3 regions of the Streptomyces sp. NPDC048291 genome follow, and region 2 is predicted to be linked to each of the others. Evidence: predicted binding sites of a transcription regulator. Region 2 holds the regulator's gene; each other region holds the start of a gene.
What was found. The regulator HrcA, encoded in region 2, represses chaperone genes, less so after heat shock. The targets are predictions, from matches to a motif close to TTNGCACTCNGNNNNNCNGAGTGCNAA.

Region 1 (6,044 bases), on a different contig from region 2:
TCGGCGGGGTGCTCGCGGCGCAGCCGGGTGGCCACGGCCAGCTCGTCGGCGGGCGCGGTGCCGCGCACCTCGTCGAGGAGGGCGTGGCCCTCGGGGGTGAGGAGGGGGGAGAGGAGGTCGTTCACCGGGTCATTGTCGGCCAGTCGGTGGATGGTTCGCCTCCGGCCGAGGTGTCTGCCCGGGTTCCGGGGAGAGGGCTGGAAGGATCCGAGGCCATGCGAGCAGTCGTACAAAATGACAAAAATAGGGCGGCTCGGGCCCTCGGTGCCCTCCTGGCCGTGGCCGCCGTCGTCTCCGGCTGCGCCGGACCGGGCGACGAGGCCGGGGTCCGTCCCGCCGCGGGCCAGCAGGCCCACCGGGGCGCCGCCGCCCCCGACGACCACGCCGCCCTGGTCGCCGCCGCCCGGCGCTGGAGGCTGGACGAGGTCCCGCTGCGGCCCCCGGCCCCGCCCAAGTACCGGCCGAGGATCACCGCTCGCGACGGCTTCGAGGTGGACGGCCAGGTGGAGGACGACCTGCCCCCGGTCTTCACCACGATCCCGACCAGGAAGAAGGTCGTCTTCCTCACCATCGACGACGGCGCCGAGAAGGACCCGGACTTCCTGCGGATGATGAGCGAGCTGCGGATCCCGTACACCGCGTTCCTCAGCAACTACCTGGTCAAGGACGACTACGGCTACTTCCGCCGGATGCAGGCCGAGGGCCACACCCTCAACAACCACACCCTCACCCACCCCTACATGCCCGGTCTGACCTACGACGAGCAGAAGCACGAGATCTGCGGCATGCAGGACATCATGAAGAGGCAGTTCGGCCGGGCGCCGACGGTCTTCCGGCCGCCCTACGGCAACTACGACGGCGACACCCTGCGCGCCGCCAAGGCCTGCGGCATCAAGTACGCGCCGATCTGGGACGAGGAGGTGTACGTCGACCACTGGGAGTACCGGGAGTGGGACCGCTCGCTGCACCCCGGTGACATCGTCCTCACGCACTTCCGGGGCCGGAACGAGTGGGACGGCACCATGGTCGACGACATGCGCCGCTTCCTGAACAAGGTCACCCGCGACGGCTACGCGGTGGCGCGCCTGGAGGACTACCTGTGAGCCGACCGGGGGCGACGGCCGCCGTCCTGGCCGCCGCCCTCGTCCTGGCCGCGTGCGCGCCCTCCGTCGACCCCATCGAACGGCTCGGCAGGAAGGCGGCCGACCGGGTGCACCCGCACGGCCCCTCCGGCGAGCCGGCGTACCGCCGCTGGGGCCTGACCGCGCCGCTTCCCGCGGCTCCCCGCCCGCCGCTCCACCCGCTGTCGTTCCGCACCGCCCGTCCCCCGGTCGTCGACCACGTCCCCACCTCCGACCGGGTGGTCTTCCTGACCTACGACGACGGCGCCGAGAAGGACCCCCGCTTCGTCGACATGGTCCGCGAACTGCGCCTGCCGGTGAGCATGTTCCTCACGGACAGCGTGGTCGGCCCCGGCTACGGCCACTTCGCCCGCCTCCAGTCGGTCGGCGCGAGCGTCCAGAACCACACCCTGGACCACCCGGCCATGCCCGGCCTGCCGTACGCCGGCCAGCGCGCCGAGATCTGCGGCCAGCAGGAGAAGCTGAAGTCCCGCTTCGGCATCCGCCCCCGCCTCTTCCGCCCGCCCTACGGCATCTACGACACCACCACCCTGCGCGCGGCGGCGGACTGCGGGGTCACCGCGGTGGTCCTGTGGCGCGCCTCGACGACCCCCGACGGCATCACCTACCGCACCGGCGAGAAACAACTCCGCCCCGGCGACATCATCCTCGTCGGCCCCGACGAGGCCCTCGGCCCACCCCTCAGAGACCGCACCGCCCGCCTCCTGCGCCGCGTACAGGCCAGCGGACTGACGGTGGGCCGCCTGGAGGACTACCTGTAGCGCCACGAATCCAGCCCGTCCGGCGTTTGAGGACGAGGCCGGAGGCCAAAGGGGGGTCTGGGGGCGCAGCCCCCGGGGACGGCCACCACAACCCAGGCCAACCCGGTTTTTTCGGCGCCGCGCCGCAGGCAATTGGCACTCCGCTTGACCGAGTGCTAATCGCGGTCATAGTCTCGGCTCTGGCACTCGGCAGATGAGAGTGCCAACAACGCGACGGGCAGGTCCGGCACCCGCGACGACGGATCCACCTGGTCGCCACCTCAGACAGTTAACCCCGTGATCTCCGAAGGGGGAGGTCGGATCGTGACGACCGCCAGCTCCAAGGTTGCCATCAAGCCGCTCGAGGACCGCATCGTGGTCCAGCCGCTCGACGCCGAGCAGACCACGGCCTCCGGCCTGGTCATCCCGGACACCGCGAAGGAGAAGCCCCAGGAGGGCGCCGTCCTCGCCGTGGGCCCGGGCCGTTTCGAGAACGGCGAGCGCCTGCCGCTCGACGTCCAGGTCGGCGACATCGTGCTCTACAGCAAGTACGGCGGCACCGAGGTGAAGTACAACGGCGACGAGTACCTCGTCCTCTCGGCTCGCGACGTGCTCGCGATCATCGAGAAGTAAGCCTGCGACTCACACCTCAAGCACTCCGCTTGAAGCTGCGCCCCTGGCCCCCGCGATCCTCCGAGAAGCCGGGCGCCAGGGGCGCAGTCTTGTTCACCCAAGAATTCCGAGAGGGCATCCGCTGCCATGGCGAAGATCCTGAAGTTCGACGAGGACGCCCGTCGCGCCCTTGAGCGCGGCGTCAACAAGCTTGCCGACACGGTGAAGGTGACGATCGGCCCCAAGGGCCGCAACGTCGTCATCGACAAGAAGTTCGGTGCTCCCACCATCACGAACGACGGCGTCACGATCGCCCGCGAGGTCGAGATCGAGGACCCGTACGAGAACCTCGGCGCGCAGCTGGTGAAGGAGGTGGCGACCAAGACCAACGACATCGCGGGTGACGGTACGACCACCGCCACCGTGCTGGCCCAGGCGCTCGTCCGCGAGGGCCTCAAGAACGTTGCCGCGGGCGCTTCCCCGGCCTCCCTGAAGAAGGGCATCGACGCCGCGGTCGCCGCCGTCTCCGAGGACCTGCTCGCGTCGGCCCGCCCGATCGAGGAGAAGTCCGACATCGCCGCCGTCGCCGCGCTGTCCGCCCAGGACACGCAGGTCGGCGAGCTCATCGCCGAGGCGATGGACAAGGTCGGCAAGGACGGTGTCATCACCGTCGAGGAGTCCAACACCTTCGGTCTGGAGCTGGACTTCACCGAGGGCATGGCCTTCGACAAGGGCTACCTGTCGCCGTACTTCGTGACGGACCAGGAGCGCATGGAAGCCGTCCTGGAGGACCCCTACATCCTCATCAACCAGGGCAAGGTCTCCTCCATCGCGGACCTGCTGCCGCTGCTGGAGAAGATCATCCAGGGCAACGCCTCGAAGCCGCTGCTGATCATCGCCGAGGACGTCGACGGCGAGGCGCTGTCGACCCTGGTCGTCAACAAGATCCGCGGCACCTTCAACGCGGTCGCGGTCAAGGCCCCCGGCTTCGGCGACCGCCGCAAGGCGATGCTGGAGGACCTGGCGATCCTCACCGGCGCCACGGTCGTCTCCGAGGAGGTCGGCCTCAAGCTCGACCAGGTCGGCCTGGACGTGCTGGGCTCCGCCCGCCGCGTCACCGTCACCAAGGACGACACCACGGTCGTCGACGGCGCCGGTGACTCCGGTGCGGTCACCGGCCGCGTCGCCCAGATCAAGGCCGAGATCGAGAACACCGACTCCGACTGGGACCGCGAGAAGCTCCAGGAGCGCCTCGCGAAGCTGGCCGGCGGCGTGTGCGTGATCAAGGTCGGCGCCGCCACCGAGGTGGAGCTGAAGGAGAAGAAGCACCGTCTGGAGGACGCCATCTCCGCGACCCGCGCCGCGGTCGAGGAGGGCATCGTCTCCGGTGGTGGCTCCGCGCTCGTCCACGCCGCGAAGGTCCTGGAGGACGGCCTCGGCAAGACCGGCGACGAGGCGACCGGTGTCGCCGTCGTCCGCCGCGCCGTCGTCGAGCCGCTGCGCTGGATCGCCGAGAACGCCGGCCTGGAGGGCTACGTCATCACCTCCAAGGTCGCCGAGCTGGAGAAGGGCCAGGGCTTCAACGCCGCCACCGGCGAGTACGGCGACCTGGTCAAGGCCGGCGTCATCGACCCGGTCAAGGTCACCCGCTCCGCCCTGGAGAACGCCGCCTCCATCGCCTCCCTGCTCCTGACGACCGAGACCCTGGTCGTCGAGAAGAAGGAAGAGGAAGAGGCCGCCGCCGCGGGCCACTCGCACGGGCACGCGCACTAGCACCGCCCCGGCGTCGCACGAAGCCCCCGTCCCCGGTCGTCCGCCGGGTACGGGGGCTTCGCCCCTCGCGGGCTTTCACTGTGGTCTCAGTTCTCCAGCGCGTCCAGTGCACCGAGCTGGCCCATCAGCCCGAGCCGGTCGTACTCCCACCAGCCCTCGGCGATCTTCCCGGCGGCGTCGAAGCGGTGGATCGTCGTCCCGGTCGTCCTGACCAGCCCCCGGGTGTTCGGCAGCCCCAGGAACTCCGCCTTCTGCCGCCCCTTCCAGATCCACCGGGTGCACACCCGGTCGTCCTGGGTGAACTGGTCCTCGACATGGAACGTGAAGTCGAAGGCGCCCCGCCACATCTCGATCTCGCGCCGTACCGCGTCCATGCCGATGGTGGCCTGTTCGTTGCCCGGATCGTGGTCGTGACAGTCCTCCGCGAGCAGCCCGTCCAGCGGAGCCAGCGGACCGGCCGCGCCGATCGTCTCGAAGAACCGCCGCACGGTACCGGCGTACAACCGCTCGTCGCGCACCACGTCCAGATCGGTGAACGTCGGCGTCCCGTCGCAGAGCGCCAGCAGGTCGTGGAAGACCTCGTCGGTCTCCGGGAGCGTCGAGTTCCGCATCGCCTCCTCGTACGACGGGAACTCCACGATCTCCACGACGTGCGAGGCGTCGGAGCGGTCCCGGCCGACCACCGCGTGCGTCGCCGTCCGCTTCCCCCTGGTCTGCTCGACCCACCTGTCCAGCAGCCGTTCCATCTCGGTCAGCCGGCTGGTCCTGCACTCGATGAGCTGCACGAACGTCATGACACCGCCTCCGGCCCCCCTTGGTCCGGCCCCGCACGCCCATTTTCCCACCGGACCGGCCGCGGCTCCTGCTGTGCCGCCGTCGCGGTCTACTGCGGCCCGTACTTGCGGCCCGTCCTCGAACTGATGCCGCCCACCAGCCCGCGCGGCGCCACCTTCGCCAGGCCCGTCAGCACCTTGTAGCGGGGATCCGGGACCGACAGCGTCTTCCCGCGCGCGAGGTCGACCAGCGCCGCCGCGACCAGTTTGTCGGCGTCCAGCCACATCCAGCCCGGGATGTTGTCCGTGCCCATCCCGGCCCGCTGATGGAACTCCGTACGGACGAACCCCGGCGCCAGCGCCATCAGCCGCACCCCGGTGCCCGCGAGGTCGCGCGCGGCGCCCTGGGTGAACTGCACGACCCACGCCTTGGAGGCGCCGTACGTCCCGCGCGGCACGAAGGCCGCCACCGACGCCACGTTGACCACACCGCCCCGGCCGCGCTCCCGCATCGCCTCGGCCGCCGCCGACGTCAGCCGCAGCACCGCCTCGCAGTGCACCTTGAGCATGCGCAGCTCGTCGGCCATCGAGACGTCCAGATAACGGCCCTTGTTGCCGAAGCCGGCGTTGTTGACCAGCAGGTCGACCGGGTTCCTGCGGTCGCCGAGCCGGGCGGCCACCGACTCGATGCCGGGGTCCTCGGCGAGGTCGGCGGTGAGCACCTCCGCCTCGATGCCGTGCCGGTCGTGCAGCTCGGTCGCCTGTTCGCGCAGCCGCTTGGTGTCCCGAGCCACCAGGACGAGGTTGTGCCCGTCAGCCGCCAGGCGCCGCGCGAACGCGGCACCGATCCCCGCGGTCGATCCCGTAATCAGAGCCGTTGTCATGGACCAAGGGTAGTTACCCGGACTGACGGCGTCCGCTGTGCGCACCGGCTCTCCCTAAGGGTGAAGCGCCGGTGAACGGCCTGCGCGTGACGACCGTTCAGTCCCTTCCTGTCGCCGACT
Region 2 (6,044 bases):
CGGTGGGTGCCCTGGTGTCCGCCGGCCTCCACGCCCTGGGCGATCACCGCGTCCGCCCCGGCCCGCTCGACGGCCCGGGCCTCCTCGACGGTGGTGGCGGTGACCAGCGTGAACGTCCCGGCCCGCCGCAGGGAGTCCAGCACCTCCCGGGCCGGCACGCCGAAGTGGAAGGAGACGGCGGCCACCGGGTCGTCCAGCAGCACGGCCAGCTTGGCCTCGTACCCGTCGTCCCGGCCGCTGTCCGGGTCACCGAGCTCGGTCTCGTACCAGGCGGCCTCACCGGCCAGCTGATGCGCGTAGACCTCCACGGCGCCCGACTCGGCGTGTTCGGGCTGCGGCATGAAGACGTTCACCCCGAAGGGCCGGCCGGTCAGCCCTCGCAGCTGCTTGATCTCCTGGTACATCCCGTCGGCGGTCTTGTACCCGGCGGCCAGGAACCCCAGCCCGCCCGCCTCGGACACGGCGGCGGCGAGCTGCGGGAGGGAGACCCCGCCTGCCATGGGGGCCTGCACGATCGGAAGAGGGAAGAGATCGGTCAGTGCGGAGGACATGACGGCATGTTGTCACGTCCTCCGAACAAGACCGAATCGGGCCGCCCCATTGGCACATGCCAGAAATCTCCCGGCACGAGCACCCCGACCACCCTGCCCACACCTCCCGCAGAACCGAGTCACGAGAGGCGACCGCACCCCTCTACGGACCGAGTCGCAAGGGGCGACCGCACCCCTCTGCCAACCGATTCGGGTGGTGGGTGGGCATAGGTCTTGGGGGTCCAGGGGGCGGAGCCCCCTGGCGGGGTCGAAGGGGCGGAGCCCCTTCACGGTGCGCCCTGCCCAGGGCACCCGGTCAACGCCCGTTGAACGCGTCCTTCAGCCGGCTGAACAGCCCTTGCTGACCCGGCTGGAACTGCCCCGTCGGCCGCTCCTCCCCCCGCAGCTTCGCCAACTCCCGCAGCAACCGCTCCTGCTCGGGATCCAGCTTCGTCGGCGTCGTCACCTCGACGTGCACGATCAGGTCACCCCGCCCGCCACCCCGCAGATGCGTGACCCCACGCCCGTGCAGCGGAATCGACTGCCCGGACTGGGTGCCCGGCCGGATGTCGACCTCCTCCAGCCCGTCCAGCGTCTCCAGCGGCACCTTCGTACCGAGCGACGCCGCCGTCATCGGGATCGTCACCGTGCAGTGCAGGTCGTCCCCGCGCCGCTGGAACGTGGAGTGCGGCAGCTCGTGGATCTCGACGTACAGGTCACCCGCGGGACCGCCGCCGGGCCCGACCTCGCCCTCACCGGCGAGCTGGATCCGCGTGCCGTTGTCGACACCGGCGGGGATCTTCACGGTCAGCGTCCGCCGCGACCGCACCCGCCCGTCGCCCGCGCACTCGGGGCACGGCGTCGGCACGACGGTCCCGAACCCCTGGCACTGCGGGCAGGGCCGCGAGGTCATGACCTGGCCCAGGAAGGACCGCGTCACCTGCGAGACCTCACCCCGGCCCCGGCACATGTCACACGTCTGGGCGGAGGTGCCCGGCGCCGCGCCCTCACCGTTGCAGGTGTTGCAGACGATCGCCGTGTCGACCTGGATGTCCTTGGTCGTACCGAAGGCCGCCTCGTCGAGCTCGACCTCGATCCGGATCATCGCGTCCTGGCCGCGCCGGGTACGAGACCGCGGCCCGCGCTGGGACGCCGTACCGAAGAACGCGTCCATGATGTCCGAGAAGTTCCCGAACCCGCCGGCCCCGAAGCCGCCCGCGCCCGCGCCGCCGCTCTGCGACAGCGGATCCCCGCCGAGGTCGTAGACCTGCTTCTTCTGCGGGTCGGAGAGCACCTCGTAGGCGGCGTTGATCTCCTTGAACCGCTCCTGGGTCTTCGGATCCGGGTTGACGTCCGGGTGCAGCTCGCGCGCGAGCCGACGGAACGCCTTCTTGATCTCTTCCTGCGACGCGTCGCGGCGCACGCCGAGAACGGCGTAGTAGTCCGTGGCCACTTACGACTCCGCCAGGATCTGTCCGACGTACCGTGCCACCGCTCGTACCGCTCCCATCGTTCCCGGGTAATCCATGCGGGTCGGTCCGACCACGCCGAGTTTGGCGACTGCCTCGCCGCCCGAACCGTAGCCGACCGACACCACGGACGTGGAGTTGAGTCCCTCGTAGGCGTTCTCGTGACCGATGCGTACGGTCATGCCCGAATCCCCCGCCTCGCCCATGAGCTTGAGGAGCACGACATGCTCCTCCAGAGCCTCCAGGACGGGCCGGATCATGAGGGGAAAGTCATGCCCGAAGCGGGTGAGATTGGCGGTACCGCCGATCATCAGCCGCTCCTCGTTCTCCTCGACGAGCGTCTCCAGCAGGGTGGAGAGCACCGCCGAGACCGCACCGCGGTCCTCGACCTCGAACGCCTCCGGCAGATCCTCCACCAGCCGGGGCACGTCCGAGAACCGGCGCCCCGCGACCCGGCTGTTCAGCCGCGCCCGCAGGTCCGCCAGAGACGTCTCCCCGAAGGGCGCAGGACAGTCGACCATCCGCTGCTCGACCCGCCCGGTGTCGGTGATCAGGACCAGCATCAGCCGGGCCGGGGCCATCGACAGCAGTTCCACGTGCCGCACGGTCGACCTGGTCAGCGACGGGTACTGCACGACCGCCACCTGCCGGGTCAGCTGCGCCAGCAGCCGCACGGTCCGCGCCACCACGTCGTCGAGGTCGACGGCGCCGTCGAGGAAGTTCTGGATGGCCCGCCGCTCGGGCGCGCTCATCGGTTTGACGCCGGCCAGCTTGTCGACGAACAGCCGGTACCCCTTGTCGGTGGGGATCCGCCCCGCGCTGGTGTGCGGCTGGGCGATGAACCCCTCGTCCTCCAGGGCGGCCATGTCGTTGCGCACGGTCGCCGGGGAGACCCCGAGGTTGTGCCGTTCGGTCAGCGCCTTCGACCCGACCGGTTCCTCGGTGCCGACGTAGTCCTGGACGATGGCGCGCAATACCTGAAGCCTGCGTTCACTCAGCATCCGGCGCCACACCTCCAGAAAGTCGTCCCCGCGGCCTTTCGGTCCCTTCGGGCCTTTCGTCTGGCACTCTGCGAACGCGAGTGCCAGCATCCCCGGCCCAGTGTACGGCCGTGGGGTACTGACTGGGCAAGGTCGGTCGGGACCCATGGCGTTCTACGGCTAGCGTCGCGGCATGACGGTGACTTGGGAAGAGCTGGGCTGGGAGCGGGTGGCCGAAGGGGTCGGCCGGTGCCGGCTGCCGGGCTGGGACTGCACGGCGGGTCTGGTCCTGGGCGCGGGCACGGCCCTGATGGTGGACGCCGGGTCGAGCCTGGCGGAGGGCGCACGGTTGCGTACGGAGGCGCAGGCCCTGGCCGGCCGCCGTGTGACCCATCTCGCGCTCACCCATCCCCACTTCGACCACGTCTTCGGCGCGGCCGCCTTCGCGGGCGCGGACCTGTACGCGGTGGCGGGCGCGGAGGCCGTCCTCGCGTACGGCCGCGAGGAGCTCCGTCTGGACGCGATCCGCAACGGCCTGCCGTCCCCGGAGGCCGAGGAGGCGACGGACACCCTTCCGCTCCCCCGCCACCCGGTCTCCGGCGAGTGGACCCTCGACCTGGGCGACGGCCGCCGGGCCCTGCTGGCCGCCGTCGGCCCCGGCCACACCTCCCACGACCTCGCGGTCCTGGTCCCCGGCGACCCGCCGGTGGTCTTCTGCGGCGACCTGGTGGAGGAGTCCGGCGCCCCGCAGGCAGGACCCGACGCCGTACCGTCGCGCTGGCCGGCCGCTCTCGACCGCCTCCTCGCGCTCGGCGGCGACCGCGCCCGGTACGTCCCCGGTCACGGAGCGGTGGTCGACGCGGCGTTCGTACGGGCCCAGCGTGACGCCCTGTCGGCCCGTTTCGGCGTGTCGTAGGCGCACCCGTTCGGCTTCTCCTATCGTCATCCGAATGCGCCAGTACTCCGCCGATCTGACCCCGCCGTGGAAGAAGCCGAAGCCGGTGCCCGAGGTGGCCGCCGAGCCCGGTCTGGTGGTCGAGGAGCCGGGCACCGGTTTCTGCGGCGCGGTGATCCGCTGCGAGGCGGGCACGGTCACCCTGGAGGACCGCTTCGGCAAGCACCGCGTCTTCCCGCTGGAGCCGGGCGGCTTCCTCCTGGAGGGCCGGACCGTCACCCTCGTCCGCCCCACGTCCGGAGGGCAGGTACGCCCCTCCCGCACCGCCTCCGGCTCGGTCGCAGTCCCCGGCGCACGCGCGCGTGTCGCCCGCGCGGGCCGCATCTACGTGGAGGGCCGCCACGACGCGGAACTGGTCGAGAAGGTCTGGGGCGACGACCTGCGCATCGAGGGCGTCGTCGTGGAGTACCTGGAGGGCGTCGACGACCTCCCCGCCATCGTCACCGAATTCGCCCCCGGCCCCGACGCCCGCCTGGGCGTCCTCGTCGACCACCTGCTCCCCGGCACCAAGGAGTGGCGCATCGCCCAGTCGGTGACGAGCGAGCACGCGCTCGTGGTCGGCCACCCGTACATCGACATCTGGGAGGCGGTGAAACCCTCGTCCCTGGGCATCGACGCGTGGCCACGCGTCCCGCACGGCCAGGACTGGAAGACGGGCGTCTGCCGGGCGCTGGGCTGGCCCTCGGAGAACACGGGCGCGGTATGGCAGGCCATCCTGGCTCGGGTGACCTCCTACAAGGACCTGGAGCCGGAGCTGCTCGGGCGGGTGGAGGAGCTGATCGACTTCGTCACGGGTAGCGGTGGGGCCTGACGCGAGGAAGGGTGCCGAACGTATCGGTGTCCAGCTCAAGGCCGAACAGCTCCAAGGGCACGGGTACGCCGAACTTGCTGATTCGCTGTACCTGACAGTCCGCGGCTGGACGAGTACCCGTGTACCTGATCATCGACCCGATCATGGCGCACTGTGTCCTGCGAAGAACTCCACGACGTCGGTGGTCATCGGTCGGTCGTCCACAGCGGTCATCTCCCGCAGCCCTCCGGTTTCTGCCACCGCCAGTTACGACAGCAGACTGCGAACCAGGTTGGGGACCGAACCTGCGTTCCGCACCGGTTCACTCGCCCGGGTGATCAGTCCACCAGGTCCCTGACCACCGCATCCGCCAGCAACCGCCCCCGCAGCGTCAGCACAGCCCGCCCCTCGTCGTACGCACCGCTCTCCAGCAGCCCCTCCCCCAACGCGCGCCGCGAGGCCTTCAGGCCCTCCTCCCGCAGGAGCGAGAGCGGCACGCCCTCCCGTAGCCGCAGCTCCAGCAGGATCCGCTCCACCCGCCGGTCCTCGTCCGACAGGACCTCCCGCCCGGCCCCCGGCGACCGCCCGGACGCCAGCGCCGCCGCGTACGCCCCCGGATGCTTGACGTTCCACCACCGCACGCCCCCCACGTGCGAGTGCGCCCCCGGCCCGGCGCCCCACCAGTCGGCGCCCCGCCAGTACAGCTCGTTGTGCAGGCAGCGGCCCGCCTCGGAGGTCGCCCAGTTGGACACCTCGTACCAGTCGAAGCCCGCCCCCGAGAGCACCGAGTCGGCGATCAGGTAGCGGTCGGCGTGGACGTCGTCGTCGGTCATCGGGACCTCGCCGCGGCGAATCCGCCGGGCCAGCTGGGTGCCCTCCTCGACGATCAGCGCGTACGCCGACACGTGGTCGGGTCCGGCACCGATCGCCGCGTCCAGGGAGGCCCGCCAGTCGTCGTCGGACTCGCCCGGGGTGCCGTAGATCAGGTCGAGGTTGACGTGCTCGAAGCCGGCCGCGCGGGCCTCCGCGACACACGCCTCGGGGCGCCCGGGGGTGTGGGTGCGGTCGAGGACCCGCAGCACGTGCTGCTTGGCGCTCTGCATGCCGAAGGAGATCCGGTTGAAGCCGCCCTCCCGCAGGGCCGCCAGGTAGGCGGGGTCGACGGACTCCGGGTTCGCCTCCGTCGTGACCTCCGCGTCCGCCGCGAGCCCGAACTCGTCGCGGATCGCGCCCAGCATCCGTACGAGATCGGCGGCGCCCAGCAACGTAGGCGTGCCGCCCCCGACGAACACGGTCCGCACCTCGCGCGGATCGTCGCCG
Region 3 (6,044 bases), on a different contig from region 2:
AGCTCCTCGGGGGTCTCGGCGAGGCGGGCGTCGTAGTTGTCGGACTTCCACTGCGAGTAGCGGAAGACGACCGGGAACTCCGCGGAGACCGAGTCGCGTACGGCGGCCACGATCTCGGCCGCGAACTTCGTACGAGCGACCGGGTCGCCGCCGTAGGCGTCGGTGCGGCGGTTGGTGCCCGCCCACAGGAACTGGTCGAGCAGGTAGCCGTGGGCGCCGTGCAGCTCGACACCGTCGAAGCCGATGCGCTCGGCGTCGGCCGCGGCCTCGGCGAACGCGCGGATGACGTCGTCCAGGTCCTGCGAGGTCATCGCCCTGCCCTCGCCCTCGGTGCCGTCCAGGCGGATACCGGAGGGGCCGACGGCGGGGGCGTCCGCGAACGGCGGCTGGCCCTGCTTGCGGACCATGCCGATGTGCCACAGCTGCGGGACGATCGTGCCGCCGGCCGCGTGCACGCCCTCGGCGACCTTCGCCCAGCCCGCCAGCTGCTCCTCGCCGTGGAACCGCGGGATGCGGCTGCTCTGCCCGGCCGAGTCGTGACCGACGTACGTCCCCTCGGTGACGATCAGACCGACACCGGCGGCGGCCCGGCGGGAGTAGTACGAGACCACGTCCTCGCCGGGGACGCCGCCGGGGCTGAACTGGCGGGTCATCGGCGCCATCACGATCCGGTTGGGGACCGTGAGCCCGTTCAGGGCGATGGGACGGGAGAGGATCTCGGCCGCGCGGGAGGCGGGGGGCGTGGTGACGGTCACGTGGGGGGCTCCTCGTGAGTAGGTCGTATACCTTGGTCGTATACCAGTCGGTATGTGCACGCGCATCGAGTGCACCTCCGTGCACAACGACCTGCCCGGACGTACGCATTCCCGGCAGCCGCCCGAACGCCGTGTGACCCGGGACACGGGGCCGCGGCCGTTCCGGCTAGCCGACGAGCAACTCCCGCTCAAGCGCGCGCAGTTCCCCGCCGTCGACGCCCAGGCCCTGCTTCAGGTAGGCGCCGAACGAGCCGTACTCGTCCTCGACCTCGTCGAAGCCCGAGTTCAGGTACTCGGCACGGACGTCCAGGAGCGGCTTGTAGACCTTCGCCTGGGCCGGGGTCATCGCGGCGAGCGTGGCCGCGTTGGCCGAGGCGCGGTAGGTGTTGCTGGCCAGGTAGTCCGCCATCACGGTGTCCCGGGGCACGCCGAGCGCGGTGAGCAGGGCGGCGCTGGACCAGCCGGTGCGGTCCTTGCCGGCGGTGCAGTGGTAGAGGAGGCCGTGCCGGCTCCCGTCGGCGACACCCGCGAAGACGGAGGCGTAGGCGGCCCGCGCGGTGGCACCGCCGACCATGAACTTCTCGCCGTCCACCATCATCCGGACGGCGGCCTCCTCGGTCGTCGGCATGGTGCTGGTCATGGTGGAGCCGGCCAGCACGTCGGCGACGTGGTACGTCACGCCGGACGGTACGACGTCGGGTGCGGAGGCGCGCTCGGAGGCGGTCCGCAGGTCGTAGTCGGCGCGGATGCCGAGGCGCCGGAGCTTGGCGACGTCGGCCGCGGTGAGCTTGTCCAGGGCGTCGGAGCGGTAGATCTCGCCCATCTTCACCCAGTGGCCGTCGGCGGTGCGGTAGCCGCCCGCGTCGCGGAAGTTGACCGTGCCGTCGAGCTTGACCAGCCGGTCGGCGAGGTGCAGGGAGCCGCCGCGCCCGGGGACGAAGTCGAACCACTGGCGGTCGGCGGCGGGCAGCCCCCGCACGGTCACGTCGCCGGTGGCGCCGCCGCGCGCGACGACCCGGCCGTGCGCACGGACGGTCACCGAGCGGACGCCGGGCGCCTTCCAGACGAGCCGGTAGGAGCCGTCGTCGTTCGCGGTCACGGTGGCCGCGGTGAAGGGGATGCGCGAGGAGTGCGGCGCGTGCGCGGCCGGCGCGGCGGAGGCCGCGGGCGCGGTGAGCGTGACGGAGGCGGCGCCGAGGGCGAGGACGACGGCGGCGAGTCTGGTGTTGTTCATGAAACGGATGCTGTGTGCACTTACCGACGGTCGCGTGAACGGCAGATGACTGACTGAATGTGCAGAGATGGCAGTTTGTGCCATGCCCCGCCGCCTCCGGCAGCCCGGCAGCCCCGCAGCCCGGCAGCGGAGACGCCGAAGGGCGGCACCCCCTGTCGAACAGGGAGTGCCGCCCTCGGTGCTGCGTCGGAACGTCCGAGCCGTCAGGCTCAGAAGTCCATGTCACCGCCCGGCATGCCGCCCGGAGCGGCCGCGGCGGCCTTCTCCGGCTTGTCGGCGATGACGGCCTCGGTGGTGAGGAACAGCGCGGCGATGGAGGCGGCGTTCTGCAGGGCAGAGCGGGTCACCTTCGCCGGGTCGATGATGCCCTCGGCGATCATGTCGACGTACTCGCCGGTCGCGGCGTTCAGGCCGTGGCCGACCTGGAGGTTGCGGACCTTCTCGACGACGACGCCACCCTCGAGACCACCGTTGACGGCGATCTGCTTGAGCGGGGCCTCCAGGGCGAGCTTCACGGCGTTGGCGCCGGTCGCCTCGTCACCCTCGAGCTCCAGCTTCTCGAAGACCTGGGAGGCCTGGAGCAGGGCCACGCCACCACCGGCGACGATGCCCTCCTCGACGGCCGCCTTCGCGTTGCGAACGGCGTCCTCGATGCGGTGCTTGCGCTCCTTGAGCTCGACCTCGGTCGCGGCACCGGCCTTGATGACGGCGACGCCACCGGCGAGCTTCGCCAGGCGCTCCTGGAGCTTCTCGCGGTCGTAGTCCGAGTCGGACTGCTCGATCTCGGCGCGGATCTGGTTGACCCGGCCCTGGACCTGCTCGGTGGAGCCGGCGCCGTCGACGATGGTGGTCTCGTCCTTGGTGATGACCACCTTGCGGGCGCGGCCCAGCAGGTCGAGGGTCGTGTTCTCCAGCTTGAGACCGACCTCCTCGGAGATGACCTCGCCACCGGTGAGGATGGCGATGTCGTTCAGCATCGCCTTGCGGCGGTCGCCGAAGCCCGGGGCCTTGACGGCGACGGACTTGAAGGTGCCGCGGATCTTGTTGACGACCAGGGTCGACAGGGCCTCGCCCTCGACGTCCTCGGCGATGATCAGCAGCGGCTTGCCCGACTGCATGACCTTCTCCAGGAGCGGGAGCAGGTCCTTGACGGAGCCGATCTTCGAGTTGGCGATCAGGATGTACGGGTCGTCGAGGGACGCCTCCATACGCTCCATGTCGGTGGCGAAGTACGCCGAGATGTAGCCCTTGTCGAAGCGCATACCCTCGGTGAGCTCCAGCTCCAGACCGAAGGTCTGGGACTCCTCGACGGTGATGACGCCTTCCTTGCCGACCTTGTCCATGGCCTCGGCGATGAGCTCGCCGATCTGGGTGTCGGCGGCGGAGATGGAGGCCGTGGAGGCGATCTGCTCCTTGGTCTCGACGTCCTTGGCCTGCTCGAGCAGGGCACCGGAGACCGCCTCGACGGCCTTCTCGATACCGCGCTTCAGGGCCATCGGGTTGGCACCGGCGGCCACGTTGCGCAGGCCCTCGCGGACCAGGGCCTGGGCGAGCACGGTCGCGGTGGTCGTACCGTCACCGGCGACGTCGTCCGTCTTCTTGGCGACTTCCTTGACCAGCTCGGCGCCGATCTTCTCGTACGGGTCCTCCAGCTCGATCTCCTTGGCGATGGACACACCATCGTTGGTGATCGTGGGGGCGCCCCACTTCTTCTCAAGGACGACGTTGCGACCCTTGGGGCCGAGGGTGACCTTGACGGCGTCGGCGAGCTGGTTCATACCGCGCTCAAGGCCGCGCCGCGCCTCCTCGTCGAACGCGATGATCTTGGCCATGTGAAGTGGTCCCTCCAGGACTGGGGGTGAGTCTTCGGACCGCGCCCGCGCCCGCGACGGACGGCTCGCCGACCCGTGGGTTTCTTGCCCCACCCGGCCTGCGGGCCTCACCGACCCGGTCCTTCGTTGTCACTCTCACCTTCAGAGTGCTAACGCCAATGATTAGCACTCGCCCATCGAGAGTGCAAGGCGCGCTCGCGAAGCGAGTGCTCGTTGAGGGGTGGTGGTCGGGTGACGGGCGGGCGCAAGCGCCTCCCGGGGATCGGGCCCCCTGAGTCCGGCCCGCGCGGGGCGTGCCCGGGCATGCCGAAGGGCCCGTGCCCCGGGAGGCACGAGCCCTTCGGACAAGTACAGAAGAACGTCGCTGTCAGTCGGCGCGTGCTTCAGCTGGTCGCCAGCCGGACCATGTCCGCCTGCGGCCCCTTCTGGCCCTGCGAGATCTCGAAATCGACTCGCTGACCTTCCTCCAGGGTGCGGTAGCCGTCCATCTGAATCGCGCTGTAGTGGACGAAAACATCCGCACCACCGTCGACCGCGATGAAGCCGTACCCCTTCTCCGCGTTGAACCACTTGACGGTGCCCTGAGCCATGCCTAACTCCCCTATTACTGGCCCTTGCACAGATCCACACTTCGCGGATCCGGGTCAGACCTCACCCCCCATTGGTTGGGGGCGTGCGCCGGAACGCGTCGACCGCGGCTGAATGTATCTGTCCAACTGCCGTCTGCAACAGGTCAATCGGACGAGAATTCTGGACGGAAGGGGTCCGGAATGTAGCAAGAATTCGGCCGAATTCAGGGCAAGTCGGGCCCCGTAAAGGTCACAAAAGCCGCATATAACCCGCGCACTTTGGCTACTTCTTGTCGGGCTCGCGGTATCGAATACGGGGCTCCCGACCTGGAGATCGGGACCGTGTTCCCCAACTCTACCGCGCTCAACCACACAGAATTGCCCCCTCCGCTTCTCTCACGGAGGGGGCAATCAGATGAACAGTCGGTGATCGGCGTTACCGAAGGTAATGTTCGGTCATTCGATCAGCCTGTCAAGCAGGTCAGCAGGTCAGCCGCCGGCGACGGCCGGGATGATGGAGACGCCGGCGCCGTCCGGGGTGGCGGTCTCCAGGCCCTGCTCGAACCGCACGTCGTCGTCGTTGACGTACACGTTGACGAACCGGCGCAGCTTGCCCTGGTCGTCGAGAACGCGCGCGGAGATCCCGGTGTGCTTCTTCTCCAGGTCCGAGATGACCTCGCCGAGGGTGGCCCCTTCGGCGGCGACTTCGGCCTGACCACCGGTGTAGGTGCGCAGGATGGTGGGGATGCGAACGGTGACGCTCACGTTTTTACCTCCGGTCTGGGCAACGCCCTATTTCTCGGGGGACTCAGGCGAGCCCGGCTTCGCGGAAAGACTCCAGATTCGGGCGAATGGTCGCGGTGAGTCCGGTCCCCGCCACCGCGTCCAGCGTCTTCAGTCCATCACCGGTGTTGAGTACAACGACCGACTTTGCCGGATCAATCAACCCATTCTCAATGAGCTTTTTGGTGACTCCAACCGTCACTCCGCCGGCGGTTTCCGCGAAGATTCCCTCGGTCCGCGCGAGCAGCTTGATGGCGTCGACGACCTGCTCGTCGGTGACGTCCTCCACCGCACCGCCGGTGCGCCGCGCGATGTCGAGGACGTACGGCCCGTCGGCCGGGTTGCCGATGGCCAGCGACTTGGCGATGGTGTTCGGCTTCTGCGGGCGGACCACGTCGTGGCCCTCCTTGTAGGCCACCGACACCGGCGAGCACCCCTCGGCCTGGGCGCCGAAGATCTTGTACGGCCTGTCCTCGACGAGACCGAGCTTGATCAGCTCCTGCAGACCCTTGTCGATCTTCGTGAGCTGCGAGCCGGAGGCGATCGGGATGACCAGCTGGTCCGGGATCCGCCAGCCGAGCTGCTCGCAGATCTCGTACGCCAGGGTCTTGGAGCCCTCCGCGTAGTACGGCCGCAGGTTGACGTTGACGAAGCCCCAGCCCTCGCCGGCCGGGTCGCCGATCAGCTCGGAGCAGAAACGGTTCACGTCGTCGTAGTTGCCCTCGATGCCGACGAGCTCGCCGCCGTAGATCGCGGCCATGACGACCTTGCCCTGCTCCAGGTCGTGCGGGATGAAGACGCAGGAGCGGAAGCCGGCCCGGGCGGCGGCGGCACCGACCGCGCCGGCCAGGTTGCCGGTGGAGGAGCAGGA

Region 1: groES (co-chaperone GroES) is a predicted target of HrcA. The motif match lies at 2,036-2,062, and genes of this name have one in related genera.
Region 3: groL (chaperonin GroEL) is a predicted target of HrcA. The motif match lies at 3,984-4,010, and genes of this name have one in related genera.

Annotation. Positions count from the first base shown of each region.
Region 1 covers NZ_JBICZC010000020.1:43,123-49,166, forward strand. The annotation lists gene ACGF5O_RS43100 (methyltransferase domain-containing protein) at 1-125, opposite strand, end outside; gene ACGF5O_RS43105 (polysaccharide deacetylase family protein) at 216-1,103, shown strand; gene ACGF5O_RS43110 (polysaccharide deacetylase family protein) at 1,100-1,903, shown strand; gene groES (co-chaperone GroES) at 2,207-2,515, shown strand; gene groL (chaperonin GroEL) at 2,642-4,267, shown strand; gene ACGF5O_RS43125 (ester cyclase) at 4,354-5,061, opposite strand; gene ACGF5O_RS43130 (SDR family NAD(P)-dependent oxidoreductase) at 5,151-5,924, opposite strand; gene ACGF5O_RS43135 (MOSC domain-containing protein) at 6,022-6,044, opposite strand, start outside.
Region 2 covers NZ_JBICZC010000002.1:114,467-120,510, forward strand. The annotation lists gene ACGF5O_RS04860 (nitronate monooxygenase) at 1-551, opposite strand, end outside; gene dnaJ (molecular chaperone DnaJ) at 847-1,983, opposite strand; gene hrcA (heat-inducible transcriptional repressor HrcA) at 1,984-3,000, opposite strand; gene ACGF5O_RS04875 (MBL fold metallo-hydrolase) at 3,173-3,895, shown strand; gene ACGF5O_RS04880 (DUF3097 domain-containing protein) at 3,930-4,745, shown strand; gene hemW (radical SAM family heme chaperone HemW) at 5,063-6,044, opposite strand, start outside.
Region 3 covers NZ_JBICZC010000007.1:191,382-197,425, reverse strand. The annotation lists gene ACGF5O_RS20395 (NADH:flavin oxidoreductase) at 1-755, opposite strand, end outside; gene ACGF5O_RS20390 (tyrosine-protein phosphatase) at 922-1,989, opposite strand; gene groL (chaperonin GroEL) at 2,199-3,821, opposite strand; gene ACGF5O_RS20380 (cold-shock protein) at 4,205-4,411, opposite strand; gene ACGF5O_RS20375 (ubiquitin-like small modifier protein 1) at 4,880-5,155, opposite strand; gene thrC (threonine synthase) at 5,199-6,044, opposite strand, start outside.